Regions from separate parts of the Fodinicola feengrottensis genome, predicted to be linked through region 2. Evidence: riboswitches for the same ligand, from Rfam matches in the RefSeq annotation. Region 2 holds a riboswitch; the other holds the start of a gene.
What was found. A riboswitch is a leader RNA that binds a small molecule or an ion and turns the genes downstream of it on or off. The one in region 2 is predicted to bind cyclic di-AMP.
Positions count from the first base shown of each region.

Region 1: linked by a shared signal. The riboswitch ahead of ABD301_RS01070 (C40 family peptidase) and the one ahead of ABD301_RS14505 (C40 family peptidase) in region 2 are both predicted to bind cyclic di-AMP.

Region 1 is NZ_BAAANY010000001.1:219,655-234,916, forward strand. It holds gene ABD301_RS01060 (FAD-dependent monooxygenase) at 1-605, shown strand, start outside; gene ABD301_RS01065 (AfsR/SARP family transcriptional regulator) at 886-1,581, shown strand; cyclic di-AMP (ydaO/yuaA leader) riboswitch at 1,826-1,977, shown strand; gene ABD301_RS01070 (C40 family peptidase) at 1,992-2,954, shown strand; gene ABD301_RS01075 (CAP domain-containing protein) at 3,075-4,082, shown strand; gene ABD301_RS01080 (MarR family winged helix-turn-helix transcriptional regulator) at 4,152-4,571, shown strand; gene ABD301_RS01085 (hypothetical protein) at 4,568-4,960, shown strand; gene ABD301_RS01090 (DoxX family protein) at 5,026-5,415, shown strand; gene ABD301_RS01095 (hypothetical protein) at 5,417-6,049, shown strand; gene ABD301_RS01100 (MFS transporter) at 6,071-6,637, shown strand; gene ABD301_RS01105 (APC family permease) at 6,621-8,018, opposite strand; gene ABD301_RS01110 (BTAD domain-containing putative transcriptional regulator) at 8,015-9,445, opposite strand; gene ABD301_RS01115 (AraC-like ligand-binding domain-containing protein) at 9,611-10,585, shown strand; gene ABD301_RS01120 (alpha/beta fold hydrolase) at 10,645-11,454, shown strand; gene ABD301_RS01125 (aldehyde dehydrogenase family protein) at 11,477-12,916, opposite strand; gene ABD301_RS01130 (DUF998 domain-containing protein) at 13,016-13,651, opposite strand; gene ABD301_RS01135 (carbohydrate ABC transporter permease) at 13,819-14,805, shown strand; gene ABD301_RS01140 (carbohydrate ABC transporter permease) at 14,815-15,262, shown strand, end outside.
Region 2 is NZ_BAAANY010000009.1:406,506-421,767, reverse strand. It holds gene ABD301_RS14540 (CCA tRNA nucleotidyltransferase) at 1-630, opposite strand, end outside; gene ABD301_RS14535 (NUDIX hydrolase) at 706-1,791, shown strand; gene murJ (murein biosynthesis integral membrane protein MurJ) at 1,788-3,704, shown strand; gene ABD301_RS14525 (hypothetical protein) at 3,808-4,065, shown strand; gene ABD301_RS14520 (alpha/beta fold hydrolase) at 4,108-4,920, shown strand; gene ABD301_RS14515 (cyclase family protein) at 4,943-5,917, shown strand; gene ABD301_RS14510 (helicase HerA-like domain-containing protein) at 6,234-7,820, opposite strand; cyclic di-AMP (ydaO/yuaA leader) riboswitch at 8,133-8,299, shown strand; gene ABD301_RS14505 (C40 family peptidase) at 8,312-9,424, shown strand; gene ABD301_RS14500 (protein kinase family protein) at 9,696-11,159, shown strand; gene sigM (RNA polymerase sigma factor SigM) at 11,169-11,822, shown strand; gene ABD301_RS14490 (hypothetical protein) at 11,815-12,768, shown strand; gene trxB (thioredoxin-disulfide reductase) at 12,891-13,886, shown strand; gene trxA (thioredoxin) at 13,937-14,263, shown strand; gene ABD301_RS14475 (bifunctional metallophosphatase/5'-nucleotidase) at 14,426-15,262, shown strand, end outside.

The DNA.
Region 1 (15,262 bases), on a different contig from region 2:
ACATTGTCTATGGATTCACCGACAAAACACCGGTCGAAGTGCCAGCTGACACGTACCAGATGATCCGCGGCGAGAAGGGTTTCTTCGGCATCACCGGGGCGCCGGCCGGCGGGCTGTGGTGGTTCGCCCGGGTGTCCGGACCGGAGCTGACCAGCGCGCAGGCCGCCGCGGTGACGACCGCGCAGTGGCGGGACCAGCTGATCGCCGTCTTCGAGGCGGACCGCACGCCGGCCGCCGCGGTCGTCGCGGCCACCACCGAACCGATCGTGGGCACCGGCAACTACGACGTGCCGACCGTCCCCACCTGGCACAACGGCCGGATGACGATTGCCGGCGACGCCGCCCACGCGGCCTCCCCAGCGGCCGCCCAGGGCGCTTCGATGGCCATCGAGGACGCGGTCGTGCTGGCCAAATGCCTGCGGGACATCGCCGACCCGGCGACCGCCTTCGACACGTACGAGCGGCACCGCCGGGAGCGGGTGGAGCGGCTGGTGCAGGCCAGCGCGGCGATGAGCCAGCGGCGTACCCAGGAGCGCCCCGACCAGCGGTCCAGCAACGCGAACTGGCTCCGCGACCACCACATCGACTGGGATTCCCGCATCTGACCATGCACTGAGTTCTGCCTCGTACGCGAAGAGTAAGTCGCACCCTCGCGTGTGCGGATTCTGTGCCGAATCTATACAGCCCCAATTCCATGCTGGCCGGATAAGTAAGTCAGCTCTGCTTTTGCCGCCCTTTTTGTCGTTTCCGGTGCGGGCGGCGCAGCCGGAACGGGGACAGCTCACCATGACCATAACCAAATTAGTCCAGCCAGAAGTTTTACCGTCATCATGTGTACGCATCCGCACTCTCGGTGATTTCCAGGTCTACCGGGATGGGCGCACGGTGCCGCTTTCGGTATGGCGGTGGAAGAAATCCCAGGAACTGTTCAAGTTCCTGCTGTCCCGCCGAAACCGGGCCACCTCGCGCGAACTGCTGATGGACGTGTTGTGGCCGGACGAATCCTCCAGCCGGGTGGCCAACCGACTGTCTGTGGCGCTTTCGGCCGTACGCACCGTGCTCGACCCCGACCGCGTCCATCCGGCCGACTTTTTCGTTGCCGCCGACCGATATGCGGTCACCCTCAGCAATCTGGCGGTGGACGCCGAGATCTTTGTCTTTCATGCGACCGTCGCACTGGAACGCCACTATTGCGGCGACCGTGATGCGGCTCACGCATTGGCTTTCGCCGAATCACTTTATGTTGGCGACTTTCTGCCCGCGGACCAGTGTGTGGAGTGGACCGCGCCAGTACGGGAAACGGCGAAGGCCAACTATCTCGAGGTCGTACGCGCGCTGGCGAAACTGAGCGCGGACAGCGGCCAGCATCACCTCGCGGTCCGCTACCACCTGCAGGCGTTGCAGCGGGACGCCTTCGACGAGGCCGCGCATCTGGGGCTGGTGCAGGCCTTCCTGACCACCGGACGGACCAGTGCGGCGCACCGGCATTACCGCAGCTACGTGGCCAGGATGGCGGAGATCGGGGTGGACCCGGCGCCGCCGCCGGCCGTGGACCGGTTGCGGACAAGACTGGCCGGCTGAGTTTTCTCGGGCTGTGAAATCCACAACACCGCACCACCTGCGAAAACCTGCTATGGATAAGGCTGCTTTAACCAAAATCCAGGCCGCTAACTCCTCAAGACGGGCGAAACCTCGCGGTGAAGCCAATAATATTTGTGATGCGTGACCCGTAACGCCACGATTCGGACCCGCGATAGAACAACCGTAGCGATTCCTTGTAGGGTCGCTTCGGTCCGGTGATTTTCCGGCGCCAACCCGGCGCCCTCATCAGACGCCGCCGAATCGGTGACCAGGCAACTGGGAACTGAACCGGGGACCCGAGCACTTGGGGTGAATCCGCGGCTTGCCGTGGTAGGGCGATTTTTCTTCCCCGTCCGAATCCGTCAGCTAACTCGGTAGGCGGTAGCAGTGGAAGAAGGAGTCTCGCGAGAGTGACTCGCGCTTGGGCGCCTCGGCGCAAGCATGCCCTTTTCGTCCCCCTCTTCATGGTCTTGGCGCTGGTCAGCACCAGCTTCCTGGACTCCTCCCCAGCCATGGCCGATCAGACTCTGAGCGACGTGCAGGCCAAGATCACCGCGCTCACCGGTCAGATCGACAAGGCAAACGAGCAGTACAACACCGCCAACGTGCAGCTCGGCCAGGTCCGCAACCAGCAGGCCACCGTCTCCAAGCAACTGGCGGACACCAACATCAAGGTCGCTGAGCTGCGCAAACAGGCCGGTTCGTACGCGGTGAACGCGTACAAGGGCGGCGACATGAGCATGCTCGGCTCGATGATGACGACCGGTTCGGCTGACCAGTTCCTCGACCAGCTGACCACGTTGGACGCGCTGACCAGCAAGGCCGAAGCCCCGCTCAAGGCGTTGAAGGCCGAGCAGGCCGTTCAGGCGGCCCAGAACACCAAGCTGCAGGGCCTGGTCACGTCGGCGAACACGCTGGTCCAGACGCTGACGACCAGCAAGGCCTCGTTCAACTCGCAGCTCCAGCCGCTGCTGGCGCTGCAGGCCAAGATGAGCCCGACGTTCGGCGACAACAGCTACCACGCCATCGCACCGCCCGGGTCGCCGGCGAACGTCGCCTTCGCGTACGCGCAGCTGGACAAACCGTATGTCTTCGGTGCCGCCGGACCGGACACCTGGGACTGCTCCGGACTGACCGAAATGGCGTACCAGCAGATCGGCAAGAGCCTCGAGCACTCGGCGCACCTGCAGTACGCGGCTCTCACGCACGTCTCGGAGTCCGACATCCGGACCGGTGACCTGGTCTTCTTCTACGGCTTCGAGCACGTCGGGATCGCCATCAGCCACACCCAGGTGATCCACGCGCCGGAGCCCGGCGACTCGGTCAAGATCACCAACATCAGCGACATGCCGATCGCCGGCGTCGGCCGGTAGGCAGTTCGCAAGCTCCGACGCCACGTCATCGCCCGATGACGTGGCGTCGTGACGTGCCGGGAACCTAGTGGTCTTATGAGCAGTTGAAACAGGCATCTGGTCCCGGCGGCAGGAGTGCGGATGGCCGAGCTGGTCGCCGGCGCGAACATGCCGCTGCCCAGCGGGCCGGTATCGATCGCGGTGACCGGTCCGTACGACGTGTCGGCGATCGTGCTGGGCAGCGACGGCCGAGTGGGCGGCGACGCCGACTTCGTCTTCTACAACCAGCCGACCGCGCCAGGCGTCCAGCTGCGCACTCGTACAGTCACCATCGACCCCGGCCGGCTGCGCTCCGGCGCTGACCGGGTCGTCCTGGTCGCCAGCCCGGAGGAGATCGGCCGCACCTTCGGCCAGCTGCCCCGACCGTCCGTGGTCGCCGCCGACCGGAACGGCCGGCAACTGGCCAGCATCCTGCTGACCGCCCTGCGGACCGAGACCGCCGCCCAGCTCGCCGAGATCTATCGGCGCAACTCCCAGTGGAAGCTGCGCGCGATCGGCCACGGGTACGCCGACGGCCTGGCCGGCCTCGCCCGCGACTTTGGCGTCGACGTGATCGACGAGCCAGCACCGGCCCGAGTGATCCAGTGGGCCGCCCAACCGCTCGCTCCCACCCCGGTCCCGGCCGCGGCGCCGTTCCCACCTGCTCCGTTCCCGCCGCCTCCACCGGCGGCGCCAGGTGCCGGTCCGCCGCCGAGCCGGACCAGCGGCCCGTACGGCGAAGTGATCGCCCTGACCAACGCCGAGCGGGCCAAGCACGGCCTGCCGCCGCTCTCGGCCAACAAGCAGCTCGCCGAGGCCGCGGAGATGCACAGCCTGGACATGGTGATGCGGAACTTCTTCGACCACCAGAACCCGGACGGCGCGCAGTGCTGGGACCGGGCGCACCTGGTCGGCTACCGCTACCGCAAGATCGCCGAGAACATCGCCGCCGGGCAGCGCACGCCCGTCGAGGTGGTGGACGGCTGGATGAACAGCCCCGGCCACCGAGCGAACATCCTGGACGGTGAACTGACCGAGATCGGGGTCGGCCTCGCCGCTGGCGGCAGCTACGGCACGTACTGGACCCAGGTCTTCGGTACGCCCCGCTAGTGTCCCGCAAATCCGCTGACCGCATCGCGTCGTTGCGGTCAATAGTACGATCTCGTATAATCCGATATCGTGGATAGTGAGTGGTCGGCGCTGCTGGCCGTACAACGGGCGACGCACATGACCCTGCAGGTGTTGGCGATTCGGCTGGTCGATCTGGACCTGACCGCGTCGGAGGTCAACGCGCTGGCCAACCTGGCCGACGGGCGGGACCGTACGGTGTCTGAGCTGGGCGCACTTATGGGCCTGCGGCCAACCACGCTGACCAGCGTGTTGGACCGGCTGGAGCGGCGTGGCCAGCTGACCCGCGGCAACCGGCCGGGCGACCGGCGGGCCGTCGTGATCGCACTCACCGCACTGGGCCGCGACACCGCGGCCACCATCCGCCAGACGTTCGGCGAGCTGGAGCGGCAGGCCCTCGGGGGGCTGCCCACAGACGCTGTCGCTGGCTTACGCGCCGGATTGCAGGCGCTGACGGAGGTGCCCGAATGACGACTTTCCCCGATCTGATGAACGAAGTGCTGGCCGACGCGCCGCGTTTCGGCCATCGCGAACACGTCCACCTGACCTGGCTGGCGGTCCGCCGCTGTGGCGTACCGGCGGCGATCGACCTGGTCAGCGACGGGATCCAGCGGACCGCGCGATATGCCGGGGCACCGCGCAAATACCACGTGACGGTCAGCCGGGCCTGGGTGGAGCTGGTCGGCCACCACGTGACGGAGACCGCCGAAACCGACTTCGACGCGTTCGTACGACACCATTCAGCGCTGCTGGACAAGCGGTTGCTGACCCGTTTCTACCGCTCGACGACGCTGGCTGGCGAGGCCGCCCGGACCGGCTGGGTAGGCCCCGACCTGGCGCCTTTCCCGTGGACCAGGTGAAGCGGCCACTCTCGCGGGTGCGATGCTGAACGCCGTCCGAAAGCGACAGTGAGAGGTCGGCGACGATGGCGGCTCGATGGACCAAAGCCTCACCCTGGGTGCTGGCCGGTGTGCTCGGCGGCATGGGTGTGCTGCATTTCGCCGCACCAAAGCCTTTCGTGGCGATTGTGCCGCGCGTGCTGCCCGAGCCAGAGCTGCTGGTCGCCGCGAGTGGGGTAGCCGAGTTGGCTTGCGCGGCGCTGGTCGCGATTCCGCGTACCCGCACACTCGGCGGCGCCGCCGCTGCGGCGCTCTTTGTTTCGGTCTTCCCAGCCAATATCCAGATGGCCGTCGACTCGTCGCTGCCGGAAACCCGCAAACCCAGGTGGTATCAGGCGATCGCCTGGGGACGCCTGCCGCTGCAGGTCCCGCTGGTGATGTGGGCCCTGTCCGTACGCCGACGCAAAAGTGCCTGATATGAGGAAAACTGTCACGATCGCGGCCCTGGCCGCCGTGCTGTTGAGCGCTTGTACGAGCAACAGCCCCGACAAGCCCGCTCCGCCGGCCGCTGGCGACGGCGTCCATCAGGGCGCCTGGACTCCCGCGCAGCTCGGCATGGTCGCGGCCACCGGCGATCCCGCGGTGATGCCGAGCACGCCCGGTTTCAGTCCCGGAATCATCTATTTCTGCCGGGTTTATGTGGACCAGTCCCGCGCCTCGAATGACGCGTTCATCGCGGTGGTCACCGCGGGCACCGGTCTCACCCAGTCGTATCTGGGCGTCTACGACCCGGCTACCCACAAGCTGCTCGCCTCCACCGAGGACGTTTCGGCCTCATTGCAGCAATCCACGCCACTGCGGCTGCCGCTGAACACGGTCGTACCAGCCGAGTCGGTGAACAAGGAGCTGTGGATCGCTGTCCTGATCGGGAAAATGACCAAGTCGCCGGCGGTGATCGGCGGCCGGGAATACGGTACGAATATCGGCCTGACCGACGACTACCGGCTCTGGGTGTCCAAACAGGACGGATATTCGGCGCTGCCCACCACGGCCCCGGAGATGAAGGTGCCGGACCACAGTTCGCTCCCCTTCGTCGGCATCGGCCCTTGACCCGATCACTAGACTCCCTCCGTGATCGAGAACTCGCGCCGACCGCTCTGGTCGCTGGCCGCACCGGGCCTGGCCGCCCTGCTCGGGGCCTTCCTGCTGACTTCGCTGGTGGGACCGACTTTCACCGCGGTACGCCGCGATCTGCACGGTGACTCAGGTCTCGTGCTCTGGTCGCTGGTGGCGTTTGTCCTGCCGGCGCTGCTGACCGCCGCGGCCGGCGTGGTGCTCGGCCGGCGATGGCCGGCGGCTACTCTGCTTCCGGGTGTCGCGCTGATGGTGCTCGGGCTGCTGCCGATGGCATTCGCGCCCAGCGTCGCGGTGTTGCTGGTCGGCCGGGTGCTGACCGGCCTCGGCGCCGGCGCGGTCATCGCGACGGCCGCGCTTTTGGTCGTGCGCTCGAAAGTCGCCGCCGCGGTGCTGTCATTCGCCATCCTGATCGCACTGATCCTTGGCCCAGTCTCCGGTCTGGTGCTCACCCAGGCATTTAGCTGGCGGTTGGTCTTCATTCTCTCGGTCGTGGTGTCGATCGTGGTGCTGTTGTTGGCGGTGGTCAACGAAATCGTCGTACTGGCTAGCCGTCGCTCTTAGCGGTGGCCAAAATCGCGCCAGCCCGGCTGAGCACCGCTGGGCGGGTACGACCCAGGACGATCGCGATCGCGGCCGTCACGACAAGGTAGATCAGCACCAGATAAGGGAAATACCGCAGCGGCGCGGCCGGCACCGGATAGACCTGGCCGTAGACGGGAATGAGCAGCAGCAAGATCCCCAGCACCGGCAACACCAGATGCCGCCACCATGAGCGGCGGCCGGCGAAGTGCCGGATGCAGGCGACGCTGGTGAGCATGTAGACCGGAATGATCGCCAGGGTCAGCACCGAGCCCAGATACACGTACGCGTTGAATGGCCCGGAAATCAGCCCAACCACGTACGTGAAGACCACCGCCACCGCGGCCTGTAGCCAAATCGCCGCCGTCGGCGTCCGGTGCACTGGATGGACCTTCGCCAACAGCCGCGGCAACAGACCTTCCCGTCCCATCGCGTAAAGGATGCGGACGATGCCGTTGTTGGAGTTCATCGTGACGGCGAAAATACTGGAAATGCCGGCCAGACCGACCAGCAGTTTCAGCCACGGCGCGTACTTGTCCGCCAGCGTGGTGAAAGGTGCCGCGTCGGCGACCAGCCGGGACACTCCGTCCACGCCGAACCCGATCATTTCCGCGTACGTACAGAAAAGGTAGATCACGCCGACGAAAAACAGCGAGAGATAGATCCCGCGCGGCACGTTGCGGGCCGGCAGCCGGACCTCCTCGCCCAGCGTGGTAGCCGCCTCGAAACCGACGAAGGACAGAATGCCGAAAACCATCCCGAGGGCGAGGCCGGACAGGCCGTTCGGGGATTCGGTGGGCAGCAGCGGCAGCACGCTGAGGCCGTGCGCGCCGCCCTTGGCCAGCACCACCGCGCTCAGCAGCACGATGACGACCACCTCAGCGCCGAAAAGCGCCAACGCGGTCCGCAGCGAACCGGTTATTCCGCGCAGCGAAAGGAAAACCACCAACACCGCGAAGACCGCCGAGATGATCGTCCAGTGGATCTGGACGCCGTAGCCGGCCAGGATGTCGTGCGTGTACGTGCCGATCAGCGCCAGCTCCGCGGGCACCAGCAGCGCGTACGCGACGAACATCAGGCCGCCGGTGACGAAGCCGGTGCGCGGGCCGATCGCCCTCGACACGTACGTGTAGAAGGAGCCGGCGCTCGGGAACACCCGGGCCATCTCCACCACACTGTTCGCCACCACCAGCACCACCACCAGCGCGATCACGAAGACGAACGGTGTCGCCGCGCCGGCCTGCTGGGCGGCCACCTGCGGGTTGAAGTAGACCGACACCGCCGGGCCCATCAGCGCCGCCGACATGATGACCGCGCCGCCCAGGCCCACCGCGCCGGACCGCAAACTCGGGGTAGCGCTCACCGGCTGGTGTCGGCTGGCAGGAAGCTGACCTGATGCCGGTCCGGGTCGAGCGTGTGCGCGTGCACCATCCCACCGACGCCCACGACCAGAAAATACACCAGGGTTGGCAGAGTCGAGCCAACACTCGCATCCGGGTCGAAGACGGCGGCGCCCAAGAGGATGGCGGACGGGATGTAGTAGCCGACCGCGGCAAGCGCCAACCCGACGCTGCGTCGCCGGATGGCGTAATACCCGAAAACCGCCCAGGTGGCGAGCCCGAAGGAGAACAACGGGATCGCCGCCGCCACCAGCCGGATGGCCCGGGAGCTCGCCGCGCCGGCCAGCCGGGCCGGCGCACGCACCAGCAACAGGCCGGCGATCGCACCCCACAGGATGCTGGCCACGTACGCGCCGCTCAGCACCGCGGCAACCAGTGGACTCGGCGGCTCATAATTTTCGATGGCGGCGACCACCACTGCGGCGGCCTGGACCAGGAACAGCGCGGCCAACAGTCCCAACCGCCAGCTCCGCCGGGCCACCGCCGCCGACAGCACCACCGCCCAGCTGGCCAACCCAAACGTGACCAGCGGGATCAGGCCAGCCAGCACCTTGCGTACCCACGTCCAGCCGAGGCGACCGGCCGGGGCGACCGCGGTCACCGCCGGCCGTGGAACGATTTCGGCCGTCCGGGCACCAAGGATCTCCGCACGCAGTTCCAGCAGCCGGGCACCGGGGTCGATGCCGAACTCCTCGGTCAGCAGTCGCTGGCCGTCGTCGAAAACCGCCAGCGCCTCGGCCGGCCGGCCGGACCGGTGCAACGCCAGCATCAGCAGGTAGCGGGGCCGCTCGCGGAGCGGAAAATCGGCCACCAGCCTGGTCAGATCGGCGGTCGACTCCCGGTGCCGGCCGGCCGCGAGCTCGGTCTCGGCAAGCGTCTCGGCGGCCACCGCGCGGCTTTCCGAGAGCCGTATCCGGGCATGCGCGAACGCCGGTCCGGCGAGGCCGGCGAGCGGCTCGCCGCGCCACAGGTCCAAGGCCAACCGCAGCTTGCTGATCGACAGGGTCGGATCGCCGTTCACACTTTCGCCCTGCAACTGCGCGAACCGCTCGGCATCCAACCCGCCCGGGTCCACCCGCAGCACATAGCCGCCGTCGGACCGCAGCAGTCGCTGGGCCGGGGCGCGTACGGCACGATCCGGCTCCAGCACTCGACGCAGGCCAGCAACGTACTTCTGTACGACGTTCGGCCCGTTGTGTGGGGGATTGTCCGGCCAGACGGTGTCCACCAAACGGGACACCGAAACAGTCTCGTTGACATTGAGTAGCAGAGCCGCGAGCACCGCACGTTGCTTCAACGGGCCCAGGTCAAGCTCGCGGTCCCCGGCGTACGCGCGCACCGGACCCAGGACCTCAAACCTGAGCGGCCCGTCCCCCGTCGGTGCCGTCATGGCTGCCTCGCTTTTTTGATTTCCCCGTCTTCCCGCGGGCATTCTAACCGAATCCGAAATAGCCGCGGCTAAGCGCGAAACTTCGCCGAACGCCAAGGAAAGATCCTGTGCCTTTCGTCCGTTTTCCGGCTGACAACGCGGGCTGGTTTCGGCAATGATGCGGCCATGGCGAGGTTCGCGGACGCGCTCGACGGCCAGGTGGAGTCGTTCCAGACGGCCGCCTCCCAGGCGTTCGCACCGCTGAAGATCGCTCCGGCGGGCCGCGGCGATTTCCGGAACTCGTTCCGCAGCGCGGCCGCCGGCGACGTACGGGTCACCAGGATCACCGGCGCCCCTTGTACGGTCCTGCGGACGCCCGCCCTGATCGGCTCGTCCGATCCCGAGCTGGTGAAGGTGGCGCTGCACGCGACCGGTACGGCACGCGTCGAGCAGGACGGCCGACAGAGCCTGCTGCACCCGGGTGACCTGGTGAACTACGTGACGAGCCGGCCGTACAAACTGACCTTCACCGAGCCGTACGAGGCGGTGGTCATCGGCGTCCCGGTGCGCCGGCTCGGCCTGCACGCTCGTGACCTGGACCGCCAGACCGCCGTCGCAGTGCCCAGCGGTGGCGCGGTCCGCGGCGCGGTGGCGACCTTCTTCCGTACGGTCAGCGAGCCGCTGGACGCCGGCCCGGACGTCTTCGCCGGCGACGCCGGCCGGCACCTCGCCGACGCGCTGGTGTCGATGGTGATTTCCGAGCTGGTCGACGTGCCGGTCCGGCGGCCGGAGTCCGAGCTCGCCGACCGGCTGCTGGCGTACTGCCTGACCCGACTGGGCGATCCCGGGCTGACGGTCGAGTCAGTGGCCCAGGCACACCGAATTTCCGTACGATATCTGTACAAATTGCTACAGCCGCGAGATCTCACGCTGGCCGCGTGGATTCGCGGCGAGCGGCTGGCCCGGATCCGGCACGACCTCGCCGACCCGGGGCTGGCCAACCGGACGGTGGCCTCGATCGCGGCCCGCTGGGGAATCCTGAACCCGGCGCACCTCAGCCGGGCCCTGAAGGGCGAGTTCGGGCAGACCGCGGCGGCCATCCGACAATCGTCGCGAGAAACTCCGCGGGAACTTCCGCGGGAAATTTCGCGGGAAATGTAGAACCGCGGCGGCATGCTTCGATCCCCTGGTGTCAGCTCGCCAGTGAATGGAGATCTCCGATGGACACCACGACCTCAACCGACGGCACCGTCATCGGGTACGACCGGCTCGGCGACGGGCCACCGGTCGTGCTGGTCCACCCAGCGCTCGGCCACCGCGCCTTCAATCCGGAAATGGGCCGGCTCGCCGAGCTGCTGTCCGCGACCTTCACCGTCTTCAACTACGACCGCCGCGGCCGCGGCGACAGCGGCGACAACGCCGGCCCGGTCGGCTACGACGTACAGCGCGAAATCGACGACCTGGCCGCCATGCTCACCGTCGCCGGCGGCTCGGCCGCTGTCTACGGCATGTCATCCGGCGCGGCCCTCGTCCTGGAAGCCGCCAACCGCGGCCTCCCCATCACCAAACTGGCCTTGTACGAGCCACCTTTCGTCATCGACGACTCCCGTACGCCCGTGCCGCCCGGCTACCTCGACGACATGGTCAAACTCGTGGTCGCCGGCCGGCGCGGCGAAGCCGCCGAACACTTCTTCGTCAAGGGCGTCGGCGTACCAGCCGAAGCCATCCCATATATGCGCGCCGATCCCACCTGGGCCGAGTACGAGAAAGTCGCGCCCACTTTGATCTACGACAGCGCAATCCTGGAAGGCACCATGATCGGCCACCCGCTGTCGCCCGAGCGCACCGCCGCCGCCAAGATGCCCGCGCTGATCCTCGTCGGCTCCCAGGTCGAGGACTGGGCCCATACGTCCACGAAGTGGCTCGCGGACACCCTGGAACAGGGCTCGCTGACCACCTTGGACGGCGAGTTCCACCAGGCCTCGGCTGAGTCACTCGCGGTGGCCGTCGGCGACTTCTTCACTGCGTAGGTTTCCTGGCCTTTGGTCGCAGTCAGGCCAGGCTGGTCCAGATGCTCTTGACCTCGGTGAAGTCCTCGATCGCCGCCCAACCCATCTCGCGGCCCATGCCGGACGCCTTCATTCCGCCCCAGGCGGCACCCGCGTCCAGCAGTGGCGGCATGTTGATCCAGACGGTTCCGGCTTTCACCTGGTGGGCCAGCCGGTTGGCCGTACCGATGTCGCGCGACCAGATGTAAGCGGCCAGGCCGTAATCGGTGTCGTTCGCGCGGGAAGCGAGGTCGTCGGCGTCGTCGTACGGCAGAACGGCAAGCACCGGGCCGAAGATTTCCTCGCGGGCGATGCGCATGTTCTGGGTGACGTTTCCAAAGACGGTGGGGCGGTAGAAAAAGCCGTTGGCGAGGTCGCCGTCGGCGCGGCTGCCGCCGGTGAGCAGGTCGGCGCCTTCGGAGCGGCCGATCTGGACATAGCGGTCGACCTGTTCGAGCTGCTCAAGGGACACCAGCGGGCCGAGTTGGCTGGTTTCGTCCAGGCCCGAGCCGAGCTTCATCGAGCCAGCGATCGCGGCGACCTTGCTGGCGAACTCGTCGGCGCGCTTGCGGTCGACGTAGAAGCGGGTGGCGGCGGCACAGACCTGGCCGGAGTTCAGCAGGCCGCTCATCAGGTTGCCCTCGATGGCCTCGTCGAGGTCGGCGTCGGCGTCGATGATGCTCGGCGCCTTGCCGCCCAACTCCAGCGACACCTTCTTGAGCGCGCGCCCAGCCTCCGAAGCGATTTCGCGACCGACCGCGGTGGAGCCGGTGAAGGAGATCTTGGCGACCTTGGGGTGTCGTACGAGCGCCTTCCCGACCTCGGGACCGCCGGTCACGATGTTGACCACTCCGGCTGGCACGCCCGCTTCGGCCAGCACCTCGGCGAGCAGCAGGGTGGTGAGCGGGGTCTGCTCGGCCGGCTTGATGACCACGGTGTTGCCGGTGGCCAGCGCCGGCGCGAGCTTCCACACCAGGATCATCAGCGGGAAGTTCCATGGCGTAATCAGCGCGCAAACGCCGAGCGGCTCGCGCCGGGTGCGGTAGTCGACGTTCGGCACGGACAGCGGCGCGGTGATGCCGGTGATCTTGGTGACCCAGCCGGCGTAGTAGCGAAAGTGCTCGACCGCGTTGGGCACCGAGAAACCGGCGCTGATCGCCAGCGGCTGGCCCTGGTCACGGGTCTCCAGCTGGGCGAATTCGGCCGTACGCGCCGCCAGCAGGTCGGCAGCCTTCAGCAGCACGTGAGCCCGCGCGGCCGGCAACATGCCCGCCCACTCGGCCGACTCGAAGGCCCTCGCGGCCGCGTCGACGGCCGCGTTCACCTCCGCCTCGGTGGCCTCCGGCAGCTCGGCCAGCACTTCGCCGGTGGCCGGATCGACACTCGCGAACGTGCCGCCGGTGGCGCCGATCCACTTGCCGTCCACGAACATCTCGGTACGCATGCGCGCCTGCTTTCGCCAGCTGGTCTCTGGTCAGCAGGCTAGAAACGAGACCGCCGTCACAGTCGCCATCGCGCGCACGGCTACCCGCCCATTCGTGCCCTATTCAGTCCGGCGCAGCAGGTGCACGGCCAGCGCGGACATCCAGACGAAGCCGATCGCGATGGTCAGCCGCTGCAGCAGCCCGCCGACCGACACGAAGGCCGGATTCTGCTGGAATCCGAGGCTGGTCAGCACAAAACAGGCCAGCGACGCGACCCCGCTGGCGATCGAGTAGACCACCCAGAAGCGCTTCCCGATCCGATAGGCCACCACGAAGCAAGCGGCCGGCAGCGCGGTGAACACCGGTGTCGAGCACAGGTCGTGGAGGACGCCGTGGACCGTACGTACGGCCGTTATCGGCGCGGTCCCGGGCGGATAGCCGCTGATCGGGTCGGTCGCGAAAAAGCCGGCACCGAACAGGCCCAAGCCAACCAGCGCGATCAGCATCGGGGTCCAGAATCCGCCGCCGTACGCCCGCACCGCGGACTGCAGCCCGATCGCGTACGCGATCACCAAAAGCCCGCTGACCACGAAGTTCACCGCCTGGATCCAGCCCAGCGGGCCCAGCGACAGCGAGCTGACCGGGTGCCGCCACGGGCTGTACCCGGCCCGGACCGCGCCCTCGATGAGGAACACCACGACGAACAGGAGCGGCCCGATCACGCCACAGGCCACCAACGCGCGGTTCCGGTTCATGCGCGGCAGCGTAGGCGATGTCGCGCATCTTCGCGCCCTTCAGACTGTTCGCCGGAGTGAGGCTTGACCGGAGCACGGCTCGTCGTTACGTTCCTGAGAACGTTGCCAGAGACGCATGTCACAGCCTGTCCGGTGACAGTTTCGGGGCGTACGCCTGGGAGGTGTGGATGTCGACCGACACGACGGCCGTCGCGGCCGGTTCCGGACCGCTCGCGCCGGCTCGAGCCACCGGCCGGCCGGCGAGCCGCAAATGGTGGCGCAAACATCGTCGGGACATCGGTGCCGGCTATTTGTTCATCGCGCCGGCGATCATTGGTTTCCTTGTGCTGGTGGGATATCCGATCATCTTCAGCGGATATCACGCGTTCACCGACTGGAACGGCCTGACCGCGGCTACCTGGACCGGTTGGCACAACTTCACGTACCTCTTCACCCAGGACCCGACTTTCTGGCCGTCGCTGTGGGCGACCCTGTTGTTCACCTTGATCAGCGTGCCGGCCACCCTGATTGTCGGGCTGGGCCTCGCGATGCTGCTGAACCGCGCACTTGCCGGCGTGCGGTGGTTCCGGACGATTTTCTTCCTGCCGGTCGTGTTGCCGGCCGTCGCCGTGCTGACACTGTGGAAATATCTTTACGATCCGCAGTACGGGCTCGCCAACCAGGCACTCACCGCACTGCACCTGCCCACCAGCCTGTGGCTCGGCAGCACCCAGATGGCACTGCCCTCGATCGTCATCATCGGGCTCTGGGGCTGCGGTGCCACCATGATGATTTTCCTCGCCGGCCTGCAAACCGTGCCGGCCGAGCTGCATGAGGCGGCTCGGATCGACGGCGCGGGACCGATTCGGGCGTTCTTCACGATCACCCTGCCGATGATCACGCCGATCCTGCTGCTGCAAATCGTGTTGCAGATCAACCAGGCTTTCCAGACCTTCACCCCGATCCAACTGTTGACCAACGGCGGCCCGGAAAACACCACCAACCTGCTGATGTACAAGATCTACTTCGACGGTTTCCAGAATTTCAGCAAGTTCCCGCAGCTGGGCTATGCCACCGCCGAGGTCTGGGTGCTGTTCATCCTGGTCCTGATCGTGACCGCGCTGACCCTCCGGACCTCGTCTTTGTGGGTCTACGCCGACAACACGCAGGATTAGGAGTCGACGATGGCCACTCTCAACAATGCGGTCCTCACTCGTACGAGCGCGCGGACCGACTTGGGCGTACCCCTCGCGGTGTCCCGCGCCGCCTGGTATTTGCTGTGCCTGCTGCTCGCGGCCTTCATGCTGATGCCGTTGCTCTGGATGGTCACCATCGCCTTGAAGGGCGACAGTGACATCCTGCAGTTCCCGCCACAGTTCTTCCCCAAGGAACTGCACCTGGAGAACTTCGTCGCGGGGCCAAAACAAATCAACTTCTACCAGATGCTGGGCAACACTCTGATCGTCACCGTGCTGGCGACCATCGGCTCGGTGTTCAGCTCGATGCTGGTCGGCTACGGCCTCGCCCGAATTCCGTTTCCCGGCCGCAAGATCTGGTTCTACGTCTTCACCGCGAGCATGTTCCTGCCGCCGATCGTCGGCATCATTCCGCTGCTGCGGCTCTACGTCCTGC
Region 2 (15,262 bases):
CAGCCGCTCGATCGACGCCACCACCTCAGGCGCCGGCTCGAAGCCGAGCTGCGACACGAACCTGGCCGCCCGCAACATCCGCAGCGGGTCGTCCAGGAAGGAGTCGTCCGGCGCGCCCGGGGTTCGCAGCCGGCGGGCGGCGAGGTCGGCCAGCCCGTCGTACGGGTCAGTGAACTCGTGCTGCGGCACGCTGACCGCCATCGCGTTCACCGCGAAGTCCCGGCGGGACAGGTCGCCCTGCACCGTCGTCCCGTACGTGACCTGCGGGTTCCGCGACTGCCGGTCATACGACTCGGTGCGGAAGGTGGTGATCTCCAGTTGCAGGCCGTGTTTCGACACGCCGACGGTGCCGAACTCGATTCCGGTGGTCCAGATCGCCTCGGCCCAGCCGGTCACCAGCTCCAGCACCTTCTCCGGGTTGGCGTCGGTGCAGAAGTCCAGATCGTGCCCGAGCCGGCCGAGCAGGGCGTCTCGTACCGACCCGCCGACCAGGTAGAGCTGGTGGCCGGCGGCGGTGAACCGGCGGCCGATCTCGTCGGCGATCGGGGACACTCGCATCAGCTCGGTCACGGCGAGCTGCTGCGCGCGAGTGAGCCGGTGATCGGGGCGGGTCTGGTCGGGGGTGGACACGACCGGCCAGTTTAGCCGCCTCGGCCAGTGCTTCAGCAGGCCGACTCCCGATCTCGGTCGCGATATCCTGCCGGGATGACCACCCGCGAACGCCCACCCGGCTCCGGATCCCCATCCGGGTCGGCGGCGGCGTCCGCCCCAGGCCCATCCAGTGCTCCCGACAGCGCAGGCCCGCCGGCCGCGGCCGGCGGGTCGGAAAATCCCGAAAACGCTGGTACCGAAACCCGCCCGCACCGGCGGTCGCGGCGCGGTGGACGGCGCCGCCGCGGATCTCGCGGACGTGCTTCGACGGCGACTACGAACGCGGCCGACGGTACGGGCACAGAGCCCACTGGCGCCGCCGAGAACACGAGCGGGCAGCCAGACGGGCAGGCCGCTGAGTCAGCTGGTGGGTCAGCTGGTGGGTCAGCTACTGAGTCAGGTGCCAGGCCGGCCGGGGCGAGTCGGTCTCGGCGCGGCCGCCGGCGCGGCGGCCAACGGCACCGCAAACGCAAACCGGCCGACCCGGACGCCACCACAGGGACCGAAAGCAGCGCGAACACCGGCACTGACACGACCGAAACGACCGAGAAGCCGACCGAGTCGAAGCCGGAAGGCGGCCGCACCGGGCGGTCCCGCGGCCGGGGCAGGCAGCGCGGCGGCCAGCGACACGCCCGGCAACCGGCTGGTCAGCCAGCCGCCGGGAAGACCGGTGCGGCCGGCGGCCCACGGCACGGCCGGCGCCGGTTGGTACGGGTGGACGAGACCTCGGCCGGCGGACTGATCCTGGACGGGGACAGCCTGGCCGCGAGCGCGGCCCTGATCGGCAAGCTCGACCGGCGCGGCCGGCTGGTGTGGTCTCTGCCCAAAGGACACGTCGAGGCCGGCGAGACGTTCGAGCAGACCGCGGCGCGGGAAGTCCACGAGGAGACCGGGATCATCGGCTTCGTGCAACAGGCCCTGGGCACGGTGGAGTACTGGTTCGTCGCCGACGGCCGACGCATCCACAAGACCGTTCACCATTTCCTGCTCCGGGCCACCGGCGGGGAGTTGTCAGACGAGGACCGCGAGGTCACCGAGGTGGCGTGGGTGCCGCTTTCCGAACTGGATACCCGGCTCGCCTACCCGGACGAGCGGCGGTTGGCGGAGAAAGTGCACAAACTGCTAGACCGTCCGGCATGAGGCACAGCGCCCCCGACGACTCCGACGAGATGCCGCCCGGACGGGCACCGGACGACACCGGTCGGTGGCGCCGCCGGCGTACCGAAGGGCGCGCGGTCGGTACGGCCAAGGTCGGCAAGGCCGTCGGTGCCGTCTACCAGTCGTCGTGGGTGCGGGCCGGTGAGTACGCGAGCGCCGCCGACGTGGGCGCGATCCCGATCGTCTCGATCGTGGAGATCCCGCAGGCCGTCGCCGGCGGCCTGGACCAGACCGGCCTGCTCGACCTCGGTGGCCCGATCCCGGCCGTCGACGAGGTCCAGGCGCCGGCCGCGGAGGCCGCCGGAGTCGCCAAGAACTCCGCGATCATGGCGCTGGGCACCCTCGCCTCCCGGCTGGCCGGCCTGCTCCGCCAGGTCATCCTGACCGCCGCGATCGGGTCCGGGCTGGTCAGCAACGCGTACACGCAGGCCAACAACCTGCCCAACCAGGTCTACGAGCTGCTGATCGGCGGCGTGCTCGCCAGCGTGGTCGTACCGCTGCTGGTCAAGGCCCAGAAGACGGACGCGGACAAGGGCGAGGCTTTCATCCAGCGGCTGCTGACGATCACGGTGTCGCTGGGCACCCTCGTCACCGTGCTGGCCGTGCTCGCCGCCCCGCTGCTGACCAGGGCGGTCAACGACAACGCGGCAACGGCCCCGCTGACCACCGCCTTCGGCTACCTGATCCTGGTGGAGATCGTCTTCTACGCGATCGCGGCAGTGCTGGGGGCGATCCTGAACAGCCGCGGCAAGTTCGCCGCGACCGCCTGGGTGCCGGTGCTGAACAGCGTGATCGTGGTCCTCACGGCCGCCGTCTTCATCGCCTTGAACAGCGGCAAGACCCTCTCGCTGACGAACATCACCACCACCCAGATCGCAGTACTGGGCATCGGTACGACCCTCGGCATCGCCGTCCAGGCGATCGCCCTCTGGTTCCCGCTGCGCAAGCTGGGCTTTCGCTGGAAGTGGCGGTGGGACTGGCGGGGCGCTGGCCTCGGCGAGGCTCGTTCGCTGGCCGGTTGGCTGATGCTCTACGTGCTGTTCAGCCAGATCGGGCTGACCGTCGTACAACGGGTGGCCAGCCACGCGAGTGGGTCGGGTCCCGGCGGGCCGACCATCTACAACAACGCCTTCATGCTTTTCCAGCTGCCGCACGGGATCGTCGCGGTCAGCGTGATCACCGCGCTGCTGCCGCGGATGAGCCGGGCCGCGGTCGAAGGCCGGCTGCGGTCCATTGCCGACGACCTCTCGCTCGGCACCCGGCTGTCGTCCACTCTGCTCATCCCGGCGACCGGCATCATGCTCTTCCTCGGCCCGTCGCTGGGCGCACTGCTGTTCCGCTACGGCCAGACCTCCGACGTCGAAGCCACCCTGACCGGCCAGGTGTTCGCCTTCGCGGGCCTGGGCCTGCTGCCGTTCGCGATCAGCCAGATGCAGACCTTCGTCTTCTACGCGATGCGGGATGCCAAAACGGCCGCGCTGGTCAACGTGGCCGCGGTGGCCGTACGGGTGATCGGCGCGCTGGTCGTGCAATACCTGGTCACTCCCGCCTTCGCGCTGCAGGGCCTGATGATCGTCAACGGCATCTCGTACCTCGCCGCGATGGTGATCGGCGGCATGGTGCTGCGCGGCAAACTCGGCCGGCTGCATCTGGGCAAGACGCTGTCCACTGTCGTACGGGTAGCCATCGCCAGCACCCCGGCGATGCTGATCGCGCTGGTGATCCAGGTCTACATCAGCCACTTCTTCCCGGTCGGCCGCCTCGGCAACGGCCTCTCACTGTTCCTCGGCCTGACCATCGGCGGTGGCATCTACCTCGGGCTCGCCGTGCTGCTGCGAGTCCGGGAGATCCGGGACGTACTAGCCCAGATCCGTCGCCGAGTGGTCCGCAGGTAACCAGAAGTCTGCTCGTGGATTCGTGCCAGCTGCCCTCGCGGACCTCGTGGTACCGGCTCGGCCGGCCTTAGCGTGATCTTGGTCGAGCCGAACGGAGACGCGCATGCCCCACCCGTACCCGCCACGCCCGTACCCACCCCAGCCGTACCCTCCCAACCCGTATCCACAGCAGGCGTACCCACCGCGGCAGTACGCGCCCGGTCCCTATCAGGCACCGCCGTACGCGCCGCCGCCAGCGCCCCGCCGGCGAAATGGCTTCGTCCGGTTCTGCCGGTTCCTGCTGTGGATGATCCTGTGGACAGTCGCCCTCGGGGCCGCCGCGGTCGGCAGCTATCTGGGTGTCATGTACGCACTCGGCTAATTGGCTTGCTCGACTGGCGTAACTGGCCAAGGGTTACTGATCATGAGGACAGTGACCAAAGGCTTTGCGGATGTTCCCGGCGGATACCTCTATTACCAACAACACGGGCAGGGCCAAGACGTCCTGCTGCTTAACGCTGGCCTCACCGACCTGCGCATGTGGGACACGACGGTGGCCTGGCTCGCGGACATCGCTCGGGTGACCACCTTCGACTACCGCGACACCGGCCTGTCGGCGCAGTCCGACGGGCCTTTTAGCGAACTCGATGACATCGCGGCCGTACTGGACGCCGTCGGCGTCTCCCGCGCCACGCTTGTCGGCGTGTCCGACGGCGGCCGGCAAGCGCTGGCCTTCGCCCATCAGCATCCCGACCGGGTGGCCAAGGTCTGTGCGGTGGGTGCCTCCTTCGGCGAGTTCCCCGACCCGACCGCGGCCGAGGCCGCCGCCCGGGAAAAGATGCGAGCCCACTTCGCCAAGGTGGAGGAGCTGCTGCGTACCGAGGGCACCCGCGCCGCCGCGACCTGGGATGTCGATGGCTGGTGCCCGGCCCTCAACCCCGACGACCGGCGCCGGCTGATCGGTTGGGCCGTCGCCAACGACCGCATTTTGCTGATGGAGACGGCCCACGGCATGGAGCTCGACCCGCCGGTCAAGACCCGGTTCGCCGAGATCGTCCCGCCGATCGCCGTCTTCACCGGCGGCCGGGACTTCGACGGCACCCAACTGTGGGCGAGGCGGCTCGCGGACCAGGCCAAGGAAGCCACTCTGCTGGTCGTACCCGAAGCCGACCACTCGCCGATATTCTCGGTTCCGGAGCGCTTCGAGCGTTTCCTACGCGACGCCCTCGCCGCGTAACGCACGTCAGGAGGCATCCTCGATGGCCGACAGACCCGAGGTGCCGCCGCTGCGCCAGTTGCTGGGGGAGGACACCCCCAGCAACTGGGGGAAGTGGGGCCCGGCCGACGAGCTGGGTTCGCTGAACTACCTGGACGCGGCGCAGGTCCTGCGTGGGGTCCAGCACGTACACACCGGGGAGACCTTCACCCTGCAGATCCAGATGGGCTATCCGAAGCCGCCCGGCGACCCGCTGTGGCCCGGCCGTACGCCCATCGAACGCAAGAACGTGGTCGACGAGAGCTCCTGGACGCGCGGCGAGGCGCGCCAGATTCCCGGCGGCATGCACTACGCCGACGACACCGCCTTCCTTTATCTCCAGGGCTCCACGCAATACGACGCGCTCGGCCACGTCTGGTATGACGGGAAAATCTGGAACGGCTACGACGCCGAGAACACCGTCGGCGGGATGAAGAAGGCATCCGTCCTGCCGATTGGGGAGAAGGGCGTGGTCGGCCGCGGGGTGCTCATCGACATCGCCCGGCACCGCGACAAGGACGTACTGGATAAGGGCGAGACCTTCGACCACCAAGACCTGCTCGCCGCCGCCGAAAGCCAGGGCGTCACGATCGAGCCGCGCGACATCCTGCTGATCCGGACTGGCTGGATCGGCTGGTGGTATCGGACCACGCCAAAGGAGTTCTTCCACCACTACTGCGAGCCGGGCCTCACCTACTCCCGGGAGCTGGTCGAGTGGTTCCAGCGGATGGAGATCCCGAACCTGGTCACCGACACCATCGGCAACGAGGTCAGCGCCGAGCCGGCCACCGGGGTCGCCCTGCCGCTGCACAGCGCCCTGATGCGCAACCTCGGTGTCGCCTTCACCGAGATCTGCTGGCTGGACGACCTGGCCGCGGCCTGCGCTGCGGACAGTCGGTGGACCTTCCTCTACACCGCGGCCCCACTGAAAGTCGTCGAAGGCACCGGCGCCCCGGTCAACCCCGTCGTCATCCGCTAGCCGCGGCCCCGGCTGGCTGCTCGGTCAGTCGGTCGGGTGACTGGCTGCACAATCGGAATCCGATTGTCACCACCCCGGAGTTCACCCAGGTCAGCCTGCCACCGCTGGCACAATCGGATTCCGATTGTGCAGCCGTCGCTTCATGAAGCGCGCGCTTATCTCGCACGCGCGTTTACTTACGTAATGAAAACCCGCCACCCACCCCCCGCCCTTCTGAAAGGGCGGGGGCTCAAAATTTCACGTCGGTACGACAGTTTCGCGCCGCACCCTATGGAGAACCGCCAATCGGATTCCGATTGTGCGGGCCAGGGGCGGGTTAGCGGCGGCGGCTGACGCCGAAGACGGAGCGCATGATTTCGCGGCCGGCCGAAGAGGCGGCGGAGCGCATGAAGCTCTTGACCGCTGGGGAGCCAAGGAAGTCCGTCACCGCCCCCATCGCCTGCCCACCCGCGCCGCTGCTGGCCGGGGCCGGCCGTGGGGCAGGCGCGGTAATGGGCTGCTGGGCTGCCTCGGCTCGCTGGGTGGCCGCGCCTTGGGCGGTCTTGGCCATCAGCTTCTCGTACGCCGACTCCCGGTCAATGGCCTGCCCGTATTTGCCCTGCAGCGGCGACCCGGACACCGTGCTGTCCAGTACGGCCGGCTCGGCCGGGCCCATAAAGGACTGCGGTGCGGGCAGCCGGGTCCAGGCCACCGGGGTCGGCGCGCCACGCTCGGACAGCACCGTGACCACCGCCTCGCCGATGCCGAGGCCGGTGAGTACTTCCTCCAGGTCGTAGCCGGACTTGGGAAAGGTGGAGACGGTGGCCTTGAGCGCCTTGGCGTCCTCCGGCGTGTACGCGCGCAGGGCGTGCTGAACGCGGTTGCCCAGCTGCGCCAACACGTCCGACGGCACATCTTTTGGCGTCTGGGTGACGAAGAAGATGCCGACGCCCTTTGACCGGATCAGCCGGACGGTCTGGGTGATCGCGGTCAGGAAGTCCTTGGAGGCGTCCTTGAAAAGCAGGTGGGCCTCGTCGAAGAAGAAGACCAACTTCGGCTTGTCCACGTCGCCCACCTCTGGAAGGTCCGCGAACAGGTCGGCGAGGAACCACATCAGGAAGGTGGAGAACAGCGCCGGCTTGTCCTGGATGCTGGCCAGCTCCAGCACGCTGATGATCCCGCGACCGTCCGTGGCCGTACGAAGAAAGTCGTGGGTGTCGAACTCCGGCTCGCCAAAGAAGTCCTGCGCGCCGGAGTCGGCGAAGCCGATCAGCTCCCGAAGGATCACCCCAGCGGTGGCCTTGCTCAGCCCGCCCAGCTCCTTGAGCTGCTCAGCGCCCTCATCGGAGGTCAGGAACTGGATAACCGCGCGCAGGTCCTTCAAGTCCAACAGCGGCAGGCCGTGCTGGTCGGCGAAATGGAAGACCAGTCCGAGCGACGACTCCTGCACGTCGTTCAGACCCAGGACCTTGGACAGCAGGGTCGGACCGAAGGCCGTGACGGTCGCCCGTACGGGCACGCCCTTGCCGAGTCCGCCGAGCGCCAGGAACTCGGTTGGGTAACCAGTCGCCGTCCAGGTCTGCCCGACTTCGGTCGCCCGGGACCGCGTCCGGTCCGAATCGGCGCCGGGCGCCACTACCCCGGACAAGTCGCCCTTCACGTCGGCCAGAAAGACCGGAACACCGTTCGCGGACAGCTGTTCGGCCATCATCTGCAGCGTCTTGGTCTTGCCGGTGCCGGTCGCGCCGGCCACCAGGCCGTGCCGATTCACCATCGACAGCGGGATCCGCACCTTCGCGGCTGGCACGGCGGCACCGTCATCGCCGACCAACGCACCCAGCTCAATCGCTTCGCCAGCGAACGCGTACCCCTTCTGGACCCTGTCCGCGAGGTCGCCCTGAGAAGTCTTGCTCTGGTCCGCCATGAATGCGCTCCCCCCACCCGAACCCAAAAGGACGCTGGGAGCGTACCGAGCCTTCCGCGAACAGGCACCACGGTGAACACATGTATGCCGCGAATAATTGTTAGTGATCGAGCGCACAGAAAGAAACCGACCCGAACGGGCGGACATATTAGGGCAAATAAAATAATGCGACACGGCCACCCTGTAACAGATCTCACTTGGCCTGCGAATACGATCACGATGACCCCAAGATGCTTGAGGTCAAAGTGCACAACCCGTGCACGCACCTGGGAGACGGCACGCCGAGTCCTGTCCCCGCCGCCCAGGTGAAAGTACGAGCATTGGATGAATCGGACAGGAGCGGGGGAACCAACAAAGTTTCTCCGGAGTGATCCGGCGACAGTCGGAAAAACTCCTTGGGGTGAAGCCATCTAACGATGGCCGGGACGCCTTCCCTCCCGAACCCGACAGCTCACTTCGTAGGCGTGCCGGAAGGAACGCTCTTGCGTACGGTGCGATCTCACCGCCGTAGTCTCCCGCGTCCGCTGAAGAACAAGTGGCTCACCGCCTCTCTGGGTGTCGCCGCCGCCGGTCTGATGGCCGTTGGTGTGGTGGCAGCGCCCTCGGTGTTCGCGGCCGACCAGGCCAAAGTGATGGTCTGGAAGTACAACACCCCGTCGACCACCTCGCCAGGTTCGCTGGTCAACCTCGAGGGCTTCATCAAGACGCCGGAGGGCCAGCCGATCCCCAACGTGACAGCCACGCTGTCCCGTACCGAGGCTGACGGGCACTACCACGCCCTTCTCAGCGGCACCACGAACAGCCAGGGTGTTGTCACGTTCCAGCTGTACCCGGGCAACTCGGCCTACTGGATCCTCAGTTACGCCGGCGGCACGGTCAGCAGCGGCGGCGGGCAGCCCGCCAACCCGGCGCCGGCCACCACCAAGGCGGCCCCGAACAAGCCCGCACAGAACACGCCGGCCAACCCGAAGCCCGCTGACTCGGCATCCCCGAGCACCCCGGCCGAGTCGTCCGGCACCCCGTCGACCGATTCCGGCACGAATGGCAACGACGCCAACGGGAATGGCTCGACCAGCACCAACAACGGCAATGGCGCGGCCGGCGACAACCAGCCGGCCGCCTACACGCAGCCGGTCAGCAACACCAAGCAGGTGAGCAACAACGCTGACGCCACCCCGCCAGCCGCTCCCGCCGGGACCAGCCGGACCTTCGCTTCCAGCGTCTCGCCGGCCGTCGCGGTCTACGTTCAGGACAAGGGCCAGATGGTCGTCTCCACGGCCGCCCAGTACCGCGGTCGGCCGTACCAGTACGGTGCGGCGGGGCCCAACTCGTTCGACTGCTCAGGTTTCACCAAGTTCATCTACGCGAAGTTCGGTAAGTCACTTCCGCACAGCGCGACCAGCCAGGCCGGCTATGGCTCGTCGGTCAGCCGGAGTTCGATGAAGCCGGGCGACCTGATGCTGTTCGGCCGACCGGGCTCGTACTACCACGCCGCGATTTACGCTGGCGGGGGCAACATGTGGGACGCGCCGACCTCCGGTCAGACGGTGGGAAGCCACCGGATCTGGAGCAATGACTACACGGTTCGCCGCCTGGTCTCCTGAATCACAGCGATCGGCTGCCAACCGATCGCAGCTCTGGAACGTCTCATGAGGGGGCACGATCCCGGTTGGGGATCGTGCCCCTGTTACGTATGACCGATGACGTCCGATCAACAGACGTACAGGGAATGAATCCGTGTCAAGACGAGCGAGTGCTGGCAGCGAAGTGCGATCATGGGTCCCGGAACAGTCGAGCCGCTCCGAACCGGAGCAGCCGGCCGAGTCCGATGAAAGGTCCCCAGCGTCGCGGGCCCCGGCCGATCAGGGAGGGCCAGTGGAGGGGGAAGGCCCACGGGGGGCGACTGTCGCCGCGCTGGCGGCTGGACAGGTGCTCGCCGGGCGTTACCGGCTGGACAAGCACCTGGAAGATTCCACCACCGGGCGCGCACTCTGGCGCGCTACCGACCTGCTGCTCGCCCGCGGCGTGGCGGTCGAGGTCCAAGCCACCGTCGGCACCGACTCTGAACAGCTGCTTTCCACCGCCATGGCGATCTCCCGGATCCGCCATCCAGGCGTGGTGGCGATCTATGACGCGGTGGAGGAGAGCGACCGGGCGTACGTGGTCCGCGAGTGGGCCGCCGGCAGCCCGTTGCGAGGCCTCCTCAAGAACGGCCCGCTGGACACCCACCAGGCCGTCACACTGGCTCGCAGCGCCGCCGAAGGCCTCGCCGCCCTGCACGCGGCCGGCGCCGCCCACGGCAACCTGACGCCCAGCACGGTCATCGTCAACGGCAACTTCGAGTGCACCCTCACCGACCTCACGATGGCGCCGCCCAGCACCGCCGGCGAGGACGTCACCGCCGAGCCGGCGGCGGACGTACGAGCCGTCGGCGCGCTGCTCTATGCCGCGCTGACCGCCCGGTGGCCGTCCGCGAACGGCTCGACGCCCGAAGGGGTCACCCCAGCCGCCCGGATAGACGGCCGGCTGTGCACACCTCGGCAGGTGCGGGCCGGCATCCCGGCCCGGCTGGACGCGCTCGCCATGCAGCTGCTGGACCCGGACCAGCCGGCGCCGGCCGCGCAGGACCTCGCCACCGAACTGAACCAGGTCGAGTACGCGCAGGAGATGCGGCCGCTGGATGGTCTCACCGGCCAGCTGGCGCCGCTCACCGAACCACTGAACCGGCTGCGCGAGTCCCGGATCCGGCGGATGCCGCTGTGGGCCAAGCTCAGCATCCCGATTGGCGTGATGCTGGTCGTCCTCGCGGTGCTCGCCGTGCTGGTCGCGCGCGTACCGATGGCGCAGTCGCCCAACACCACGCCGGCCTCCAGCACCGCGAACGGCCCGTCCAGACCGCTGACCGCGGTGCGGCCGACCGATGCCACCATCATCGATCCGCAGGGCGACCACACCGAGCTGGCCGGCGCCGGCAAGACGATCGACGGCAGCCGCGACAGCGCTTGGCGGACCGCGACCTACAAGGGCAGCCCTGACTTCGGCGGCCTGAAGAAGGGCATGGGCGTACGGGTGGACCTGGGCCATCCGGTCGCGGTCCGGCAGGTGCTGGCCAACCTCAGCAGCGCAGGTGCCACCGTGTCTCTCTACGGCGGCAACAACCCGGACGATCTGCAGTCCGGCACCGCGATCCAGACCGTCACCGACTCGCCCGGCCCCAACGTCACGTTCGCCGTCACCTCCGGTCAGCAGTATCGGTATCTGCTGATCTGGATCACCAAGCTGCCGCCGTACGAGAACGGTTTCGGGATCGGGGTCGACGAGATTGTCCCGAAGGTCTGAGGCCGGCGGGTGACCGCCGATCCGACGGCCGTCACACCCAGCGACATCGATCTGCTGAGCGCGCACGCGGCCGGTGACAAGACCGCGTTCTCCACGCTCCTGAGCCGGCATCAGGACCGGATGTGGGCGATCGCGCTGCGGACCACCGCCAACCGCGAGGATGCCGCCGACGCACTACAGGACGCGTGCCTGTCCGCCTTCCGGGCTGCCGCGTCCTTCCGCGGGGACGCCGCGGTCACCACCTGGCTGCACCGGATTGTGGTGAACGCCAGCCTGGACCGGCTCCGCCGCAAGGCCGCTCGCCCGGCCGTACCACTGGACGACACGAAGGTCGACCCACCGGATCCGGCCGACCAGGTGGATGCGCTGACCACCCGGCTGACGATCCGGGAGGCGCTGGCCGCGCTGCCACTCGAGCAGCGGGCCGCGTTGGTGCTGGTGGACCTGGAGGGACTGCCCGTCGACCAGGCCGCCGACATCCTGAAGATCCCGGCTGGCACGGTGAAGAGCCGGTGCGCCCGCGGCCGAGCCCGGCTCGCCGTCCTCCTGGACCAGCTCAGACCGAGTGCATCCGATCACGGCCGGAACGGTTCGACCGCGAGGCGCGTCCCATCGAAGAACGACGACACCAGCGACGTGGCAGGAGGGGGCAAGCATGGCTGACGAACGCCCGGCCGATCCTGCCCTCAGCGGCCCCGACCTGGCCGAATCCGTCGACATCGAACTGCTCGGCGAGTACGCGGAAGGCCTGCTCGACGGCACCGCCCAGGCGCAGCGGGTCGCCGACCGGCTGACCAGTGACCCGCGCTGGCAGGTCGCGTACGAGTCGCTGCCCGCGGCCACCGCCACAGTGCGTACGCAGTTGGCCAACCTGGGCAACGAGCTCGCCGGCGGTACGAGCGCGGAGCCGGTGCCGACGGACGTACTGGCCCGCATTGAGGCCGCGCTCGCCGAGCAACCCGCCGCGGATCTCGAGACAGATCTCCAGACGCAGTCGCTCCCCGACGAAGGCGAGCCCCCCACCCGGCTAGAAGTCGCCCGGGAACGGCGCAAGGGCCGGTTCGCCGTGCTGCTGGCCGCCGCCGCGGTGGTCGCCATCGTGGTGGTCGGCGGTGGGGTGGTCGTCCAGCAACTGGTCCCGGTCGCGCTGCCCAAGAACATGTCCGCCACCGGGTCCGGCGACAGCCGCCCCAACGGTGGCGCTGGCACCTCGAAGCAGCCGCAGAGCGCACCGAAACCGCTGGCTGCCGGCCGCGTGCAAGTGGTCGCCTCCGGCCGCGACTGGACCGACGAACAGCTGCCCACCCTGGGCCGAACCGCGGCGAGCGGCACGGCCGACACTGGCCGGTCCCATGCGGACCAGGCCAAGGCTGCCCCCGAGCCGCTGCCTCGGTTCGCCAATCCAGCGGTCCTGCAGGCCTGCCTGGAGGCACTGGGACGGCTGGGAGGCGGCGAGCCGACCTATGTCGACCTGGCGCTGTTCGACGGTGGCCCGGCGGTGCTCGCGGTGCTGTCGAACGGTTCGACCCAGAAGGTGGTCGCGGTCACTTCTGACTGCGGGGACTATTCGACTGTCACCACCATTTACGGGCCGGTCGCGGCCAGCTGAACCCACCGGCGCGACCGTACGAACGGTGGAGGCGCAGGTCACGTACGCGTCGGAATGTCTGGCCCTACCATGACGTTCACTGGGTAGGTCACGAAGGCATGGTCCACAGCCGAGGAGAACTGGTGAGCGAACGTCGAACAGTCATCATCGTGGGGTCCGGCCCGGCCGGCTACACGGCGGCGATATACACCGCTCGCGCGAACCTCTCACCGCTGGTGATCGAGGGCGCGAACTACGGTGGCGCGCTGATGACGACCACCGAGGTGGAGAACTTCCCGGGCTACCCGGAGGGTGTCCAGGGGCCGGACATGATGGAGCAGCTGCGCCAGCAGGCGGAGCGGTTCGGCGCGGAGTTCATCTCCGACGACGCCTCTTCGGTCGACCTGTCCGGTGATCTCAAGAAGGTCACCGTGGGCGACCAGACGTACGAAGCGCCGGCAGTCATCCTCGCCACCGGTTCGGCTTGGCGTCCACTGGGTGTGCCGGGGGAGCAGGAGTTCCTCGGCCGTGGCGTGTCGTCATGTGCGACCTGCGACGGGTTCTTCTTCAAGGGCCAGAACATCGCCGTGATCGGGGGTGGCGACTCCGCGATGGAGGAGGCCACCTTCCTGACCCGGTTCGCCGAGACCGTGACCATCGTGCACCGCAGGGACGAGTTCCGGGCCAGCAAGATCATGGCCGACCGGGCGCTCGGGAACGACAAGATCAAGGTCAAGTGGAACTCGGCGGTCTCCGAGGTGCTGGGCACCGATGGCAAGGTCAGTGCCCTGAAGCTGACCGACACGGTCACCGGTGCGGAGTCCACGCTGGATGTGACCGGTGTGTTCATCGCGATCGGTCACGACCCGCGCAGCGAGCTCTACCGCGGCCAGGTCGACCTGGACGAGAACGGCTATGTGCTGGTCGACTCGCCGAGCACCCGTACGAACCTGACCGGCGTCTTCGCGGCCGGCGACCTGGTGGACCACACGTACCAGCAGGCGATCACTGCGGCCGGCTCCGGTTGTGTGGCGGCGCTGGACGCCGAGCGCTTCCTGGAGGGCCTGAGTGACTCCGAGGAGCCACTGGGCGCCACCTGGGGCCCGACTCGCGAAGTGCCGGTCACCGCGCAGTCTTAAGCAGCAAAGACATAAAACTCGCAGCGCGACTCTTAGAAGGAGATATCGACATGGGCGCGAACACCACCGCCGTCACAGACCAGAACTGGAACACCGAGGTGCTCGGCAGCGACAAGCTGGTGCTGGTCGACTTCTGGGCCGAATGGTGCGGTCCGTGCCGCAAGGTCGCCCCGATCCTGGATGAGATCGCCGCCGAGCTGGGCGACAAGATCACCATCGCCAAGCTAAACGTCGACGAGAACCCGAACACCGCCCGTGACTACGGCGTGATGTCGATCCCGATGCTGACGATCTTCAAGGACGGCCAGGCCGTGCAGACCGCCATTGGCCTGCGGCCCAAGTCCGAGATCATGAAGCTGATCAACGCCGCTCTCTAGTAGGCCGCCGCAACGCCCCGTTCCTCGTGTCACCAGCGGGGACCGGGGCGTTGCGTGTATTCGTACGGGAATCAAAAAGGCTGGTAAAGCGGGTACTGAAAACCCTCCGGCGGCGTAGATTTCCTTCGGTCGTACGAGCGAAGGAAACCCGAGGAGTGACCTGTGCCCGCTGAGCCCACCAGCGCCCCCGACAAGACTGGCAGTCGTACCGTCAGCCGCCGCCGCCTGCTGGCCGGCTTCGGCGGATCGGCCGCGGCCATCCTGACCGCCGCCGGCATGTCGCCGGAGGCCGCGCAGGCGGCGCCCCAGCCGACCGACGCGAGCCTGCACAACCAGACGGCGCAGCTCACCCTGCTGGGCACCACCGACCTGCACGCGCACGTCTTCAACTGGGACTACTACAACAACCGCGAGTACGACGACGCCGCGCACAACGACCAGGGCATCGCCAAGGTCGCCACCCTGGTGGGCGCGCTGCGCAAGCAGCGCGGCCGTCGCAACGTCCTGCTGCTGGACGCCGGCGACACCATCCAGGGCACCCCGCTGGGCACGTACTACGCGAAGACCAAGCCGATCAGCCGGACCAGGATCCATCCGATGGCGACCGCCATGAACGCGATGGAGTACGACGCGTCGGCGCTGGGCAACCACGAGTTCAACTACGGCATCGACCTGCTGCGGACCTTCCAGAAGCAGCTCCGGTTCCCGCTGCTGGGCGCCAACGCCCTGGACTGGAAGACCAAGCAGCAGGTCTTCCCGCCGTACACGGTCAAGACGATGTGGCCGAGCGGGTCGTTCTTCCCGGTCCGGGTCGGCATTCTCGGCCTGACCAACCCGGGCGTGGCGATCTGGGACAAGGCCAACGTCGAGAACAAGATGCATTTCGACGGCGTGGTCGAACAGGCCAGGATCTGGGTGCCGCGGCTGCGCCGGATCAGTGACGTCGTGGTGGTCCTGACCCACTCCGGTGCCGACACCTCCTCTTCGTACGGCGACGCG